One region of the Streptomyces sp. NPDC002623 genome, then DNA from elsewhere that is predicted to be linked to it. Evidence: riboswitches for the same ligand, from Rfam matches in the RefSeq annotation. Region 1 holds a riboswitch; each other region holds the start of a gene.
The links. A riboswitch is a leader RNA that binds a small molecule or an ion and turns the genes downstream of it on or off. The one in region 1 is predicted to bind cyclic di-AMP.

Region 1 (4,151 bases):
CCTCCCAGTGGGCGGGGTACTCGTGCCGGTCCGACGCGCTCTGCATGGGGCCCAGAGTACGGCTCGCGTACGACAACGGCGCGAGGCAGTCTGTGGAGGACGCACGTCGGATCGAGGCCGCGATCCGACGACCACGTCGGGACGGGACGCATGGACCGCCCCTCCCGGGCTTCACGTGTGGAACACTGGTCTAGACAACCTGAGACACTGAAGGGCAGCATCACATGGCTGAGCGCCGCGTCAACGTCGGCTGGGCCGAGGGCCTTCACGCCCGCCCCGCTTCCATCTTCGTCCGGGCCGCCACGGCCGCAGGTATCCCCGTGACGATCGCCAAGGCCGACGGCAACCCCGTCAACGCGGCCTCCATGCTGGCCGTTCTCGGCCTGGGCGCCAAGGGCGGCGAGGAGATCGTCCTCGCGTCCGAGGCCGAGGGCGCGGACACTGCCCTCGACCGGCTCGCGAAGCTGGTCGCCGAGGGTCTCGAGGAACTCCCCGAGACCGTCTGAAAACCCTGACGGCGCGCTGCCTTAAAGTCGTCGTCCCGCAACACCGAAGGGCTCGTCCGAATTGTCGGGCGAGCCCTTTGAATTTCCCGCTCATGGGCAGCAGAAATAGTGCCCCGCGAATTAACTCCTCTTTGTATACGGCCCCCGTGTTAATGCCGCAGACCCGTCATGTTTACGGGAGGTTGCGAAGTCCTCACACGGTCGACGCGCTCCACGCCGCCGGAAAAGCGCAGCCGGTGCACGGCCGTCGCGCGCTCGGTGTGCAGCGCCGTGACCGCACGCGCGCGCTCCCCGTCGCCGCGCGCCACCGCGTCCACGATCGCGCCGTGCTCCCCCCAGGACTCCACCGGGTCCGCCGGGGCGTCCACGATGTACATCCAGGCGATCTTGTGGCGCAGCTGGGTGAGCATCGAGGTCAGGGCCTGGCTTCCGGAGGCCTGGGCGAGCGTCTCGTGGAACCAGCCGCCCAGGGAGCGCAGATCCTCGCTGTTGCCCCTCCTGGCCCGCTCCTGGCCCAGCCGGACGAGACCGCGCAGCACCTTCAGATGGGCCTCGGTGCGCCGCTGGGCGGCCCGGGAGGCGCCGAGCGGCTCCAGCAGCATGCGCATCTCCAGCAGGTCCGCAGCCTCCTGCTCGGTCGGCTCGGCGACGCACGCGCCCGCGTGCCGCCGTGTGACCACGAAGCCCTCCGCCTCCAGCGTGCGCAGCGCCTCCCGGACGGGCACACGGGAAACGCCGTAGCGGCGGGCGAGGAGTTCCTCCGTGAGGCGGCTGCCGCGCTCGTAGACACCCGCGACGATGTCGTCCCGGATGGCCGTGCACACCGAGTGCGCCGGAATACGCATGACGGACCTCCGCCTTAATCCCCGTGAAACGTCGACGATTGACGTGTGTTCCGTGACTCTATTGCAATCAGCGGGAATTTCCGATGGCGGACTGGAATCCGTGGATATTTTTTGGACAACAGGATCTCGAAAACGACGAAAGCCCCGGCCGGGAGGGCCGGGGCCGAACGATCTGTCGCCGTGCGTCGTCAGACGTTCACGCCGTGCGCGCGGAGGTAGGCGACCGGGTCGATGTCCGAGCCGTACTCGGCGGTGGTGCGGGCCTCGAAGTGCAGATGCGCGCCGGTGACGTTGCCGGTCGCGCCGGACAGCGCGATCCGCTGGCCCGGGGTGACCTGCTGCCCCACCGACACCTCGATGGACGACAGGTGACCGTACTGGGTGTACGTGCCGTCGTTCATCTTGATCACGACCTGGTAGCCGTACGACCCGCCCCAGCCGGCCTCGACGACGGTGCCCAGGCCGACCGCGTGCACGGTGGTGCCGCTGGCCGCGTGGAAGTCGACGCCGGTGTGGCTGCCGGAGGACCACAGGGAGCTGCTGGCCTGGTAGCCGGTGGACACGTAGGAGCCGGTGATCGGCAGCACGAAGGCGTTGAGGCGCTTGCGCTCGGCCTCGCGGGCGGCACGCACGCGTGCCTCGCGCTCCTCCACGGCCTTCTTGGCGGCGGCCTCGCGGGCGGCCTGCTCGAAGGCCGCCTGCTTCTGCACGGCGACCTGGTCGTCGAGCTGCTCGGCGACGGACTCGCCGACCGTGACGACGGGGATCAGCCCGGTCTGCTCGGGCGTGGGCTCTGCGGCGAGGGCCGGAGTGGAGGCGACGGTGGCCATGACACCGGTGGTGGTGAGCGCCGCGACGCCCGCCGCGCGAACGGTGGTCCGCTGCATCCGGCTGGGCCGACGGTGCTTCCCGGTGGCGCAGGTGATCGCCATGAAGACAGGGGTATCCTTTCCTTCCCTCTCGCCTACCGGGTTAGCTGACGGGTTCGGAGCAGGAAGGTCTCCTACGGGCCCCCTCGCAACTCGCGCGGGCGTCCGATTCACCCCAGGGACTTCACAAGTGGGTCCCCGGCTCCCCTGGCTCGCGCCGTACGGGGACTCGGCGATGACTGTCCGGTGCCGCGGCTGCGGCGCACTGCCTGACGAACAGCCCGCACGAAGCTAAGCGGGGCAGGTTTCAATCCTCAAACGAATCCCGGTTTTTGTAGCGCATCCCACAGGGCAGACAGGCAACCTCCGCCCCAATTCGGACATTTAGCGGCCCTGGTGACGCTTCCGTCGACCAGGGCCCCTACACGCGCGTGCCGTTGCCGGGTCCGCGCCGTGACCGCGCCGCGGACTACTCCGCGGACACGACCTTCACCTCGCCGATGCCGAGGGCCTCGACCGGCGCCTTGATCTGGGCCGCGTCGCCCACGAGGACGGTCACCAACCGGTCCACCGGGAAAGCGTTCACGGCCGCCGCGGTGGCCTCCACCGTGCCGGTCGCGGCGAGCTGCTGGTACAGCGTCGCCTGGAAGTCGTCGGGCAGGTGCTGCTCGACCTGGTCGGCCAGCGTGCCCGCGACGGCCGCCGCGGTCTCGAACTTCAGCGGCGCCACCCCGACCAGGTTCTGCACGGCGACGTCACGCTCGGCGTCGGTCAGCCCCTCGGCCGCGAGGGTGCGCAGCACCTTCCAGAGGTCCTCGAGGGCGGGACCGGTGTTCGGGGTGTCCACGGAGCCGCTGATGGCGAGCATCGCGGCGCCCGAGCCGTCCGGGGCGGACCGCAGGACCTGCCCGAAGGCGCGGACGCCGTAGGTGTAGCCCTTCTCCTCGCGCAGGACGCGGTCCAGGCGGGAGGTGAGGGTGCCGCCGAGGCAGTACGTGCCGAGCACCTGCGCGGGCCACACGCGGTCGTGCCGGTCGGCGCCGATACGGCCGAGCAGCAACTGCGTCTGGACGGCGCCGGGGCGGTCCACGATGACGACCCGGCCGGTGTCGTCGGCGGTCACCGGCGGCACCGGCCGCGGCTGGGCCGAGGAGCCCGTCCAGGCGCCCAGGGTGTCGCTCAGCAACGCGTCCAGGTCGACGCCGGTGAGGTCGCCGACGACCACGGCGGTGGCCGTGGCGGGGCGCACGTGCTTCTCGTAGAAGGCGCGCACCGCAGCGGAGTCGATCTTCTCGACCGTCTCCGCCGTGCCCTGGCGCGGGCGGGACATGCGCGCGGTGGCCGGGAACAGCTCCTTGGAGAGCTCCTTGGCGGCACGCCGGGAGGGGTTGGCCAGCTCGTGCGGGATCTCGTCCAGCCGGTTGCGAACGAGGCGCTCGACCTCGCTGTCGGCGAACGCGGGTGCCCGCAGGGCGTCGGCGAGGAGGCCGAGGCCCTTGGGCAGGCGCGAGGCCGGCACCTCGAGGCTGAGCCGGACGCCGGGGTGATCGGCGTGCGCGTCCAGGGTGGCGCCGCAGCGCTCCAGCTCGGCGGCGAACTCCTCGGCGGAGTGCTTGTCGGTGCCCTCGGAGAACGCGCGCGCCATGATCGTGGCGACGCCGTCGAGGTCGGCCGGTTCGGCGTCCAGCGGCGCGTCGAGGAGGATCTCGACGGCGACGACCTGCTGGCCGGGGCGGTGGCAGTGCAGGACCGTCAGACCGTTGGCGAGCGCGGCGCGCTCGGGCGCCGGGAACGCCCACGGCTTGGCCTCGCCGGCCCGGGGCTGGGGGTGGAAGTCCATCGTGGCGAGCTCGGTCACCGGGCCGCCTCCTCGTTCTCGTCCTGGTCGGCGGGGGCTTCGGCGGCGGTCGGCTCATAGACGAGCACCGCGC
Region 2 (4,151 bases), on a different contig from region 1:
TTGGCGACGCGGTCCGAGCGGGCCGGGGCGCCGGTCTTGATCTGACCGCAGTTCACGGCGACGGCGAGGTCGGCGATGGTGACGTCCTCGGTCTCGCCGGAACGGTGGGACATCATGCACTTGAAGCCGTTGCGCTGGGCGAGCTCGACGGCGTCCAGGGTCTCGGTCAGCGAGCCGATCTGGTTCACCTTGACGAGCAGGGCGTTCGCGGAGCCCTCCTCGATGCCGCGGGCCAGGCGCTCGGGGTTGGTGACGAACAGGTCGTCGCCGACGATCTGGACCTTGTCACCGATCTTCTCGGTGATGACGTTCCAGCCGGCCCAGTCGTCCTCGTACAGCGGGTCCTCGATGGAGACCAGCGGGTACGCGGAGACGAGCTCCTCGTAGTACTCGGTCATCTCGGCGGCCGAGCGGGACTTGCCCTCGAACTCGTACTTGCCGTCCTTGTAGAACTCGGACGCGGCGACGTCGAGCGCGAGCGCGATCTGCTCGCCGGGGATGTAACCGGCCTGCTTGATGGCCTCGACGATGAGGTCGAGGGCGGCGCGGTTGGACTCCAGGTTCGGGGCGAAGCCGCCCTCGTCGCCGAGGCCGGTGGACAGGCCCTTGGTCTTCAGCACCTTCTTGAGGGTGTGGTAGACCTCGGCGCCCCAGCGCAGGGCCTCGGAGAAGGACTCCGCGCCGATCGGGGCGATCATGAACTCCTGGATGTCCACGTTGGAGTCGGCGTGCGAGCCGCCGTTCAGGATGTTCATCATCGGCACCGGCAGCAGGTGCGCGTTGGGGCCGCCCAGGTAGCGGAACAGCGGCAGGTCGCTGGCCTCGGAGGCGGCGTGGGCCACGGCGAGCGAGACGCCGAGGATGGCGTTGGCGCCGAGGGAGCCCTTGTTGTCGGTGGCGTCCAGGTCGAACATGGCCTGGTCGATCAGGCGCTGCTCGGTGGCGTCGTAGCCGACGAGCTCCGGGCCGATCTGCTCGATGACGGCGAGGACGGCCTTCTCGACACCCTTGCCGTGGTAGCGGTTCGGGTCACCGTCGCGGAGCTCGATGGCCTCGAAGGCACCGGTGGAGGCGCCGGACGGAACGGCGGCACGACCCGTGCTGCCGTCGTCGAGGCCGACCTCGACCTCGACCGTGGGGTTGCCTCGGGAGTCCAGGATTTCCCGGGCTACGACGACGTCGATGGACGGCACGAGCATCTCCTTCTTGGGATGTGACGCTGGTTGTGCGGGGCAGGTGGGCCGTGACGGGCCCGCGCTGAGCCTTGCGACTAGAGCCTAACCGCCTTCGGGGCGTCGGCAGCCGACCGACCGCCCCGTGGACAAACTGACCGTACTCATTGTTCACGCACGGAACAAAGGGCGCGGTCGCCAAAGACCAACAGGAAGTTGCCAACCGGCAAAGGAAACAGGCAAGAGGAACGGGAGGCGGGGGGACGGGGGACGGGGGACGGGCAAAGAGAAACCCCGCTCCGGTGCGTACGGGGGAACACGCACCGGAGCGGGGGGCCCGTGGGGACGGGGGGTGACCCTCACGAGGTCTTCAGTGTGCGGGCCTCACCTGGGAGGGCGCTGTGACTTCCCTGAGAGCCGGATGTCACTTCGGGAGCCGGAGCCCGACCCAGGAGCCGCAGCTCACTTCAGGTGCAGCTGCTGGCCCGGGTAGATGAGGTCGGCGTCGTCGACGATGTCCTTGTTCAGCTCGAACAGCTTCTGCCAGCCGCCGGCGACCTTGTGCTTCTCGGCGATGGAGCTGAGGGTGTCGCCCTTGACGACCTTGTACTCGCCGTCGCCCTTCTCGACCTTCTTGCCGGTCGGGGTGGTGACCGTCTTGGAGGCGGCCGGTCGGTCGGTCGAGCGGGAGGCGCTCTGCTCCTCGGTCGAACGGGTGCTGGTGCTGTTCGACGAGCTGGAGGAGCTGGAGCCGGAGCTGGAGCCGGAGCTGGTGGAGTCGGCGCTGCCGCCGTTGTAGGCGGCGCTGGACAGGCCCGTGCCGCAGACCGGCCAGGCGCCCTTGCCCTGGCCCGCGAGGACCTTCTCGGCGACGGTTATCTGCTGCGTCTTGGAGGCCTGGTTGGCCTGCGCGGCGTACTGCGTGCCGCCGTACGCGGCCCAGGTGGAGGCGGAGAACTGCAGACCGCCGTAGTAGCCGTTGCCGGTGTTGATGGACCAGTTGCCGCCGGACTCGCACTGGGCGACCGCGTCCCACTCGGCGGCGGTGGCGGCGGAGGCGTTGCCGGCCGCCATCAGCGGGGCGGCGATGGCGACGCCGGTGACGCCGGCGAGCGTGGCGACGCGGGTGGCCTTGGACGGACGACGGTGCTTGCCCTTACCGGAAAACAGCATGGTGGATCCCCTCACCGACGCCTGCGAGGTGAGCTGTCGGGTTCGGGCCGTGTGAGTTGCCCGGCCACTCCTCCAGGGGAGGCGTGGCTTCACCCCAAGCCGGATCCGGCGTCAACCGCCGGTCCCGGCACTTACCTTGGGTCCCCCGCTCCTGCCTACGGCGCTTGACGCGACGACTGTTCCCGGGCGGCCGCTGGCAGGACTCGGCGTTGCGACGACCGGGGCTCGGATTGCCGAGCGGCCTTGACCGTAGCCACGTGATCCGCGGAATTTCAAAGACGATCAGGGCTTCTGAGACTCATCCCACACTTTCACCAAACCGGACATTCCGGAGCGAAGTGTGACGTGAACTCCCGGCGTTTTTCGGTGCGTTCCTGCCCTATTGGACCGCTGTGTCGAGGGTCTGACCGGTGACGATGTCGCTCGGGTCGGCACCGATGAGGTCCCTGTTCTCGGCATAGAGGGCCTGCCATCCGCCGTCGATGCCAAGGGAGTCGGCGATGGAGACGAGGGAGTCGCCTTCCTGGACGACGTAGGTGACCGCGGCGTGCCGACCGGCGGAGGCGGCGGAGACGCCGTCCACTGCGGCGTCGCTCGCCGCGGTGTCGGTCGCGCCGGTGGCGCTCTTCGTCGTGGGGGTCGCACTCTCGTCGGCGGTGGCGCCGCGGTGCTTGCCGGAGCCGAGGGAGCCGGTGTCGACGAGGCTCCAAGAGCCCGCATCCTGGACCGACTTGTCCGAGTAGCCCGAGTCGTCCGCTTCCGAGGTCGCCGAGGGAGAGCCGTCGGTCCCGGCGGGATCGTCAGCGGTGGAGGACGAAGGGGATGAAGGCGACGAAGGGGACACCGAAGGCGAACTCGATGAATCCACTGACGAGTCGGACGACTCGGACGATCCCGCCGAACTGTCGTCGGTGCTCGACGAGCCCGAAGAGTCCGAGGAGCTCGATGAATCCGAGGAGTCGCCGTCCAGCCCCTTGGGCAGATCGGACGATCCGGACGACGAAGACGTGTCGGACGAGTCGTCCGCCACGCCGGTGTCCACGTCCAGCGCGCCGTTCTCCTGGGTGAGCCCGGAGGTCAGCCCGCAGGTGCCCCACGCGCCGACGTTCTCGGCGGCGAGCAGTTTCTGCGCGACGGCGATCTGCTGGTTGCGGCTGGCCAGGTCGGGGCTCGTCGCGTAGTCGAGTCCGCCGTACGTCTCCCATTCCTTCTGGGTGAGGCTCAGGCCGCCGTACTCGCCGCCCTTGGCGGCGCTCCACGAGCCGCCGGTCTCGCACTGTGCCACCTTGTCCCACACCGTGCCGTCGGCGGCGCTCGCGCCGGAGGCGGCCAGCAGCGGGATGGCGATGGCGGACCCGGTCACTCCGGCTGCGACGAGGAGGGCCGGAGCCTGACGGGGGCGACGGTGACGACCGTTCCCGGAGAGCATGCGAGGGCCTTTCTCTGGACAGCAGTGACCGGCGCGACGGGTGCGACTGACGCGTCGCGCTGACGAGTGAACGTATCGGCACACGATCACTTGTCACAAGTTAATGCCGCGCAGATCACGTGAAGATCACAGACTTGAGGGTCGGTCACCTTTGCTTCGCCGAATGGTCACACTCCGGCTGACATCCGATCAGATACGCACGGAAGTGAACTCGACCGGGAGCGTCCGCAGTCCGCGCATGATGAGCCCGCCACGCCACCTCAACTGGGCCGGGTCCACGGCCAGTCGGAGGTCGGGCAGCCGGGTGAGCAGGGCAGCCAGCGCGGTCTGGCCCTCCAGCCGGGCCAGCGGGGCGCCCAGGCAGTAGTGGATGCCGT
Region 3 (4,151 bases), on a different contig from region 1:
GTGCCCGTGCCCGGAGTGTCGTCCTGGTAGGTGGTCGACTTCCTGATCGGCTGCCGGTTCAGCCTGCGCCCGTTCTTGTACACGTCGAAGGCGATGGCGTCGCCGTACCTCGCGTACTCGGTGCCGAGGAGCCGCCAGCTGAGGAACGTGCCCTGCCCGGACGGCACGGCGACCAGGCCGCGGTCGAGGTCCTCGACGATCCGGCGCGGGGCGTCGGCGGCGTGTCCGGCGGGCGCGGAGAAGAGCCCGGCCAGCAGGGCGGCGCAGACGGTGGAGACGGCGACGGCTCTTCGGCGGCGGATGGCGTTCACTGGTGCTCCTTCGCGAGCTTTCCGATGAGGGGGATCAGGCGGTCGGCCGCCTTGCGGTGGCCCTGGGCGTTCGGATGGACGGCGTCCTGGAAGTCGCCATCGGCGGCCGAGAGCCAGCCGGCGGTGTCGACGAACTCCGTGCGCCGGTCGGCGAGTTCGGCGACGACCTCGGCGATGTCGGCGGCGTGCGCCCCGCCGAAGGGACGCAGGGCGAGGATGCGGGCGTGCGGCGCGGCCGCCCGCAGAAGTTCGAGGTAGGCGCGGTAGGCGGTGCGGAACTCGGCCGAGCCGAACGCGGTGTCGTTGGTGCCCTGGTTGACGACGATCACATCGGCGTCCCGGTCCGGCCGGGCCGGGGAGCCCGCATGGTTCCAGGCGTACGCGTCACCGGCGGCCGGCACTCCCCCGTTGCCGGTCCGGATCACACCCTGGCGGCCGAAACCGACCTGGGTGAGCGAGGCGTGCAGGGCGTCGGCGACCAGGGTGGGGTAGGCGGCCGTCCCGTCGGCGCAGTCGGAGGTGTTGACCGCGCAGAGCGCCAGTACGCCCTGGGTGACGGAGTCGCCCAAGAACACCAACTCCGGGGCTCTCGGCGCACGTTGCTCCAGCAGGCGGCCCCGGATGCCGGTCAGCGTGACGCCCGACTCCAGCGGCGGCGTCCACCGGTTCACCCGCGCGGAGACGTCCTTCACGGACAGCTCGGCCGTGTGCTGGCCTCGCCCGGTCGCCGCGATCCGGAGGTCGCCGCGGTCGACGGCGTACAGCTGCCTGGGTCCGCCGTCGACGGAGACGTAGAGCTGCGCGGGCACGGTGACCGACGAGACGTCGAACAGGGCGTGGACGGCGCTCCCGACGAACCGGAACCGCAGCCGCGAACCGGAGTTGACGGTGACGGCGGCCTCGGCGGTACGCCCCCAGCGGCCCTCGTAGACGAGCCGCCGGTCGTCGGGGCGGACGACGCTCGCGGCACCCGCACCCGCACCCGCACCCGCACCAGCGGCCGAGGCGGACGCGGGCGGAGCGGCCCCGGCCACGAGAAGCGCCACGACCGCCGCGGTCGCGGCACACCTGACGACGGCGGTGCAGCGGTGGACGACGCCGGACACGGGACCTCCGAAGAGCGGTGGAAAGCGCTTGCTCCCTGACGGAGATCACTGTGTCCCCACTCTGGCCCGGTTGTCGACAGGGCGAAAAGGGATGCCATGCGGCTGCCACGAACCCGCCACACGGCGGCAATGAAACGATCAAGAAAACGGACGCGGACACGCCGAAGGCCGGACCCGGGGATCGGGGTCCGGCCTTCGACTGCGTGTCAGGCGGTGGGTCGTCCGCGGATGCTAGACGGAGACTCCGTGCGAGCGGAGGTAGGCGATCGGGTCCACGTCCGAGCCGTAGTCCGGCGTGGTGCGGATCTCGAAGTGCAGGTGCGGGCCGGTCACATTGCCGGTCGCGCCGGAGAGGCCGACCTGCTGGCCCGCGGTCACGGTCTGGCCGGCCGAGACCGACAGCTGGGACAGGTGGGCGTACTGGGCGTAGTAGCCGTCGGCGAGCTTGATGACGACCTGGTTGCCGTACGCGCCGCCCCAGCCCGCGGAGACGACGGTGCCCGCGCCCACGGCCTTGAGGGAGGTGCCGGTCGGCACGACGAAGTCGACGCCGGTGTGGTAGCCGCTGGACCACATGCTGCCGGCCACGTGGTACGCGGTGCCGACGGAGGCGCCGGCCACGGGGAGCTGGTAACCGCTGGAGGCGCCGGTGCTGCTCTCGGCCGCCTGCGTGGTCGTCTTCGAGGACGAGGCGGAGGACGAGGTGGAGGCCTGCGAGTCGGAGGACTTCGAGTCGGAGGACTTCGCCGACTTCGAGGACTTCGACGACGAGCTTCCGGAAGAGGAGGCCGAGGAGGACGAACCGGACGACTCGGTGGTGCCGGTCGCGGCCTGCTTGCCGATCGACAGCTTGAGGCCGGGGTGGATCAGCGAGGGGTTGTCGCCGACGGCCGCACGGTTGTCCTGGTACAGCTTCTGCCAGCCGCCGCTGACGTCCTGCTCGTCCGCGATCTTCGAGAGGTAGTCCCCGGACCGCACGGTGTAGGTCTTCGCGGCGGCGGTCTTCCGGGTCACCGGAGCGGCCTGCACGGCGCTTTCCGAAACCGTCTGCGCGACCGACTGGGACGCGGCCTGCGAAACGGACTGGGAAACGGACTGAGCGGGGGCCGCGTGAGCGCCGGCGGCGCCCATGAGCGGAAGGGCGAGCGCTGCGCCGCCGGTTCCGGCGACGGCTATCGAACGAGTGAAGCGCTGGGTCTTGGGACGACGGTGCTTACCCTTCGCGGGCATGGCGAATTCCTCTCCGGCGCCTGCGAGGTGAGCTGTCGGGTGCGAGCTGGAGATGCCCGGCCGCGCCGAGGCGCGGCTTTACCCCAAGCCTGTTCCGGGACCGGAACAGGCGGTTGTGCCTGTGGGTCCCCCGCTCCTGCCGTGGACGGGTGAGTGTGCGGGCTCCGGGCGGCGGCAGGATTAGGCATCCGTCCGGATTGGTGTGGAACGTAAGCGACCAGGACGCACGGGGACAAGCAGAGGTTGCACGGTTAATGCATTTCTCTTGATCTGCTGTGAGAATTCCCGGTCACACTCCGTGAATCCAAACGCCCGCCATTCGCCGAATACCCTTGAAAAGCGCATGAATTACGTGAACATGACGTACGACGCTCGGTCACGGATATGACGCTGCTCACGTGACAGCCCTCCAGGATCCTTTATTCCAGAGCGAGTTGGAATTAAGGATCCAATTCGGACAGAAGGCTCAGATACGACGGAGTCGGATAACCGTCGCATCAAGGTCGCCCTTCAGCTCGGTGCGCAGCCCGTGATGCAACAGCACCGCACCTCGGTGAACTTCGCCCGTTTCGCGGCATTCATACGACTGTGTCGGGTCGAGTCCGCGCAGCCGGAGCACCGGCACGGGCTCCCCGAACCGCTGGGCCTGGAGCCAGGCGAGGACGACGCTCTCGTCTCCGCGCACATACTGGACGGCGCTCAGACCGCCCGCCGGGGGACGCAGCCGGTAGAGGTCGCCGTGCTGCACCAGAGGCCGGATCTCCTTGTAGAGGTCCACCCACTCCCGCGCCTCGGCGAGTTCCTCCTCGCTCCACTCCGAGAGGTCGCCGCCGACGCCGAGCACACCGGCCATGGCGCTGACGAACCGGAAGCGCAGCGAGCTCACCCGGCCGTTGAGCTGGGCGTTGGGACTGTCGGTGACCCACGCGGCCATGACCCGGGCGGGGTGGATCTGACTGAAGCCATGCTGGATGTCGAGCCGGTCGAGCGGGTCGGTGTTGTCGGAGGTCCACACCTGGTCGGTGCGGCTCATGATCCCGAGGTCGATACGTCCGCCGCCGCCCGAGCAGGACTCGAAGGCGACGCCCGGGTGGGCCGCCCGCAGTCGGTCCAGGAGGCCGTACAGGGCCCTTACATGGTCGACCCAGAGCCGCTGCGGGTAGGGGTCGTCCGGCCAGCCCGCGTCGGTGAAGCAGCGGTTGAAGTCCCACTTGACGTAGTCGACGGGGGCGCTGGAGAGAAGCCCGTGGAGCTGCTCCCAGAGGTACTCCTGGACGTCCTCGCGCGCGAGGTTGAGTACGAGCTGATTGCGGAACTCCGTCCGCTTTCGTCCCGGTTGGAACTGCGCCCAGTCGGGGTGGGCCCGGTACAGCTCGCTGTCGGGGTTGACCATCTCGGGCTCGACCCAGATGCCGAACTGCATGCCGAGGGCGTGCACATAGTCCGCGAGGGGCTTCAGGCCGTTCGGGAAGCGGTCGGGGTTGGGCGTCCAGTCGCCGAGCCC
Region 4 (4,151 bases), on a different contig from region 1:
GAATTCCGGTTCCATGAAGGGGTTTCGCGGAAGCGTCGACGCGGCACGCAGTGCCCGCCACCGCTCCCTCTCCCCCTCGCCGAGGTCCTGTGGCCTCAGCACACGAATGCGCCCACTGCTCAACCTGACCCCCCGATCAAGTCCCCCCTGGACACCTGGACGGTACCGCTCCACCCGGGCGTCGCGGTAGGTAGCGTCCCATGTTGTTGCCAACCGGTGCAGAGGCCTTTAACCGTCCACTACCCGGCAACGCGTCAGAAAGCCGTTTCTTTTAAAGGGGAGTTGGCAGAACAGGACAGGACCTGGCCGTCGTTCGGTTTGCGTCGAACCCGGGGGGCGCGGGATCCGTATTCTCTGATCATGGCCGCACCCCTCGCATATGCCGCGCGCACCGCGTACTCCCTGATCGCCACCGACCTGGACGGAACGCTGCTCCGCGGCGACGACACCTTCTCCGACCGGTCGCTCGACGCCCTCGCGCGGGTGACGGCCGCCGGCGCACGCCACCTGGTGGTGACGGGACGGCCCGCGCCCCGGGTCCGGCCGCTCCTCGACCGCCTGCACAGCAGGGGGCTCGCGGTGTGCGGACAGGGCGCGCAGTTGTACGACGCCGGCGCGGACCGTCTGCTGTGGTCGGTCACGCTGGACCGGGAGCTGGCGGAGACCGCGCTCGGCAAGATCGAGGCGGAGGTCGGGCAGCTGTACGCGGCCGTCGACCAGGACGGCGTCGACGGACTGACGCTCATCGAGCCGGGCTACCGGATGCCGCACCCGACACTGCCCGCCCTGCGCGTCGACCGACGCGACGATCTGTGGTGCGAGCCGATCAGCAAGGTGCTGCTGCGCCATCCCACGCTGTCCGACGACGAGCTGGCGGCGACGGCCCGCTCGGTGGTCGGCTCGCTCGCCACCGTCACCATGTCGGGGCCGGGCACGGTCGAGCTGCAGCCCTGCGGGATCACCAAGGCGACGGGCCTGGCACTGGCCGCCGAACACCTGGGTCTGCGGCCCGAGGACACCGTCGCGTTCGGGGACATGCCCAACGACATCCCGATGTTCGACTGGGCCGCGCACGGTGTCGCCATGGCCAACGCCCATCCCGAGCTCAAGGCCGTGGCCGACGAGGTGACGACGTCGAACGAGGACGACGGCGTGGCCGTCGTCCTCGAAAGACTGTTCCCGTAGGACCCCTAGGTCCCGTAGGACCATCAGGGCCTGTAGGTCCCGTAGGGGGTTCTGTCAGTACGCGCCGAACACGTTGTCGATCGAGCCGTAGCGCGCGGCCGCGTAGTTGCAGGCGGCGGTGATGTTGGCGACCGGGTCGTAGGAGTTCCACGACGTGCCGGCGACGTGGTAGGCGCGGAAGGTCGGGTCGATGACCTGGAGCAGTCCCTTGGACGGGATGCCCGCGGCCGCGTTGGAGTCCCAGAGATTGATGGCGTTGGGGTTGCCGGAGGACTCGCGGATGACGTTGCGGTAGATGCCGTTGTACGTCCCCGGGATGCCGTGCTGCGCCATGACCTGGAGCGAGGCGCGGATCCAGCCGTCGAGGTTGTTGGCGTAGCCGAGGCTGGAGGCGGTGGTGACGGTCGGCGTGGCCGCGGAGGCGGTGGTGGAGCCGATGATCGGAAGGGCGAGCACGGCCGCGCCGGTGGCGGCGACGGCGAGCGTGCGGGCGAGACGGGTACGGCGGGCGCGGCGCGGCTGAGCGGCAGCGGACATGACGAAGTTCCTCTCCGGCGCCTGCGAGGTGAGCTGTCGGGTTCGGGCGGGAGCTGCCCGGCCGCGTCCTGACGGATGCGACTTCACCCCAAGCCGTACCGAAGTGTCCGAAACATCCTGAAAATCCAAGACGTCCAGAATTTCGATTCGGCGGCCTACCTGGTTCCCCCGCTCCTGCCGTGCGGTTCTCGATGGGTGTTTCGGGCGGCGGCAGGATTCGGCGTCCGCCCGACAGGCCGGGAACGTATGCGAGAGCACATGTCCGGAACAAGTAGCGGATTCACAGATCACCCCTATTGACCTTGGTCTGTGCCCTATGGGGTGCTTGATCCTTTGTGGGTGCAAAGCCCCAACTTGCTTGAGGGGCGCGGGGAAATGGTGGATGGCGTGCGGGGGGCGGCTCGGTGCCGGGAGTGAGCCAACTCACCAGCAATCACAAGAGTGGCGAATCGGGCATTGTTCCCAACTCATAGTTAAAGGAGCGGCAAAGGGGTGGGCCTGGAATTCTCAGCGCTTTGCTGCCATCCGTTCCCATGTGTCCATTTTGTCGCTCATGGATTTCGTCGATCCGACGACGCGGGAGGCCTCGCGGTGCGGGGCGCCAGGCGGCGCGCCCGCCCGCGCGTGGCGGGAAACGGTCGCGGGGCGCCCCTGGATCACCCGGCAGGCATGAATCACTACTACCTGGTAACTCGATAGGTGTTCGTTCATATGGGCTGATCAGAAACATAACGGGCCGGATCCGGCGTCGGCAGACCCGGCGCGACGCCTCCTCGGCGGGCCCATTCGAGCCTGCGGGACGTGGGGGCTATCGGTGATCGAAACGTGACCGGATACGCTGACTTGAGTGATGGCAGCGACCTATCGACAAACCGCGTAATCGCCAGTAGACACCAGCAGACAGGAGACCCCTCGTGACCGTCGTCGGGCCGTTCGGGCTGAGCGTGCGGGACCAGGCTCTGGAAGCCGATGTCCAGGCCGGATTGGCGGCTGTCGAGGAAGGCTTGCTCGAGGCCACCAAGAGTGAGGTTCCGTTCATCACGGAGGCTGCCCAGCACCTCGTACGGGCGGGCGGGAAGCGGTTCCGGCCGCTGCTCGTGGTGCTCGCCTCGCAGTTCGGGGACCCGTACGCGCCGGGGATCGTGCCGTCGGCCGTGGTCGTGGAGCTCACCCATCTGGCCACGCTGTACCACGACGACGTGATGGACGAGGCCGCCGTGCGGCGCGGGGTGCCCAGCGCGAACGCCCGCTGGGGGAACTCCGTCGCCGTCCTCACGGGTGACTTCCTCTTCGCGCGCGCCTCCCACATCCTGGCCGACCTCGGGCCGGAGGCGGTTCGGGTGCAGGCGGAGGCGTTCGAGCGGCTGGTCACCGGACAGATCCTGGAGACGGCAGGGCCGACGGACGGGCGCGACCCGGTCGAGCACTACCTCGACGTGCTCGGCGGCAAGACGGGCTCGCTGGTGGCGGTCGCCTGCCGCTTCGGGGCGATGATGTCGGGCGCCGACGAGACGGTCGTCGACGTGCTGACGCAGTACGGCGAGCGGCTGGGCGTCGCCTTCCAGCTGGCGGACGACGTCCTGGACATCGCCTCCGACTCGCGCGAGTCGGGAAAGACGCCCGGGACGGACCTTCGCGAGGGCGTTCCCACGCTGCCGGTGCTGCGGCTGCGGGAGCGGGCGGCGCGGTTGTCGCTGCCCGAGGACATCGCCCTGTGCGAGCTGCTGGACTCCGACCTGAGCGACGATGCCCGGCTCGCCGAGGCCCTGGAGGCGCTCCGGGCCCACCCGGCGCTGGAACAGGCCCGCCGGGACACGGTGCGGTACGCGAAGGACGCGCGGGCCGCGTTGGCGCCGTTGCGGGAGTGCGACTCCAAGGCGGCGCTGATGGAACTCTGCGACGCCGTGGTCCACCGAGCCGGCTGACCCCACCCACCGGTCTCCGCCCACCGGTCTCCGCCCACCGGTCTCCGCCCCGTCCCAGCCCGCCCACCGCCCGCCGACCCCTACGGGTCGGGCGTGGTCTCGGCGCGTTGTGTCATACCGGAGGTGTACGTGGAGTTGAGTCCCCGGGTTGACGCTTCCGAAGAGTGGATTTGGTCAGATGGGAACCACGGAAAACACCACTCCTCACCGATTCGGGTGAGAATGGCGGCTTGGGGTGGGGAACTTCAGCGCGAGATGACCAGCCGCCGCCGACGACGGAGGTAAGGCACACATGGCACCGAAGGCATCCGACGACACCACGACCGGCGTGGACGCGACCGCTGGGTACGCGACCGGTGGGGACGCCGACGAGCTGCGCCTCGGGCGGCGCAAGGCAGTGCGGTACGTCGTCCCGGTCACCGTGATCGGTGTCGCGGCGGCGACGATCGGGCTGGTCCCGGCGCTCGCCGACTCCGGCGACCCCGACCTGCCGAAGATCACCGC

Region 2: linked by a shared signal. The riboswitch ahead of ACWD4O_RS32270 (transglycosylase family protein) and the one ahead of ACWD4O_RS00495 (M23 family metallopeptidase) in region 1 are both predicted to bind cyclic di-AMP.
Region 3: linked by a shared signal. The riboswitch ahead of ACWD4O_RS22665 (M23 family metallopeptidase) and the one ahead of ACWD4O_RS00495 (M23 family metallopeptidase) in region 1 are both predicted to bind cyclic di-AMP.
Region 4: linked by a shared signal. The riboswitch ahead of ACWD4O_RS21700 (transglycosylase SLT domain-containing protein) and the one ahead of ACWD4O_RS00495 (M23 family metallopeptidase) in region 1 are both predicted to bind cyclic di-AMP.

What each region holds. Positions count from the first base shown of each region.
Region 1 covers NZ_JBSFWB010000001.1:124,467-128,617, reverse strand. The annotation lists gene ACWD4O_RS00510 (bifunctional acetate--CoA ligase family protein/GNAT family N-acetyltransferase) at 1-46, opposite strand, end outside; gene ACWD4O_RS00505 (HPr family phosphocarrier protein) at 225-506, shown strand; gene ACWD4O_RS00500 (GntR family transcriptional regulator) at 656-1,351, opposite strand; gene ACWD4O_RS00495 (M23 family metallopeptidase) at 1,540-2,283, opposite strand; cyclic di-AMP (ydaO/yuaA leader) riboswitch at 2,298-2,465, opposite strand; gene ACWD4O_RS00490 (M16 family metallopeptidase) at 2,690-4,078, opposite strand; gene ACWD4O_RS00485 (M16 family metallopeptidase) at 4,075-4,151, opposite strand, start outside.
Region 2 covers NZ_JBSFWB010000021.1:84,084-88,234, reverse strand. The annotation lists gene eno (phosphopyruvate hydratase) at 1-1,199, opposite strand, end outside; gene ACWD4O_RS32270 (transglycosylase family protein) at 1,635-2,345, opposite strand; cyclic di-AMP (ydaO/yuaA leader) riboswitch at 2,349-2,518, opposite strand; gene ACWD4O_RS32265 (transglycosylase family protein) at 2,725-3,774, opposite strand; gene ACWD4O_RS32260 (cytochrome P450 family protein) at 3,964-4,151, opposite strand, start outside.
Region 3 covers NZ_JBSFWB010000012.1:41,868-46,018, forward strand. The annotation lists gene ACWD4O_RS22655 (rhamnogalacturonan lyase family protein) at 1-311, opposite strand, end outside; gene ACWD4O_RS22660 (GDSL-type esterase/lipase family protein) at 308-1,417, opposite strand; gene ACWD4O_RS22665 (M23 family metallopeptidase) at 1,649-2,647, opposite strand; cyclic di-AMP (ydaO/yuaA leader) riboswitch at 2,652-2,809, opposite strand; gene ACWD4O_RS22670 (alpha-galactosidase) at 3,114-4,151, opposite strand, start outside.
Region 4 covers NZ_JBSFWB010000011.1:169,500-173,650, forward strand. The annotation lists gene ACWD4O_RS21690 (GNAT family N-acetyltransferase) at 1-102, opposite strand, end outside; gene ACWD4O_RS21695 (HAD family hydrolase) at 361-1,185, shown strand; gene ACWD4O_RS21700 (transglycosylase SLT domain-containing protein) at 1,240-1,722, opposite strand; cyclic di-AMP (ydaO/yuaA leader) riboswitch at 1,726-1,939, opposite strand; gene ACWD4O_RS21705 (polyprenyl synthetase family protein) at 2,637-3,647, shown strand; gene ACWD4O_RS21710 (LolA family protein) at 3,940-4,151, shown strand, end outside.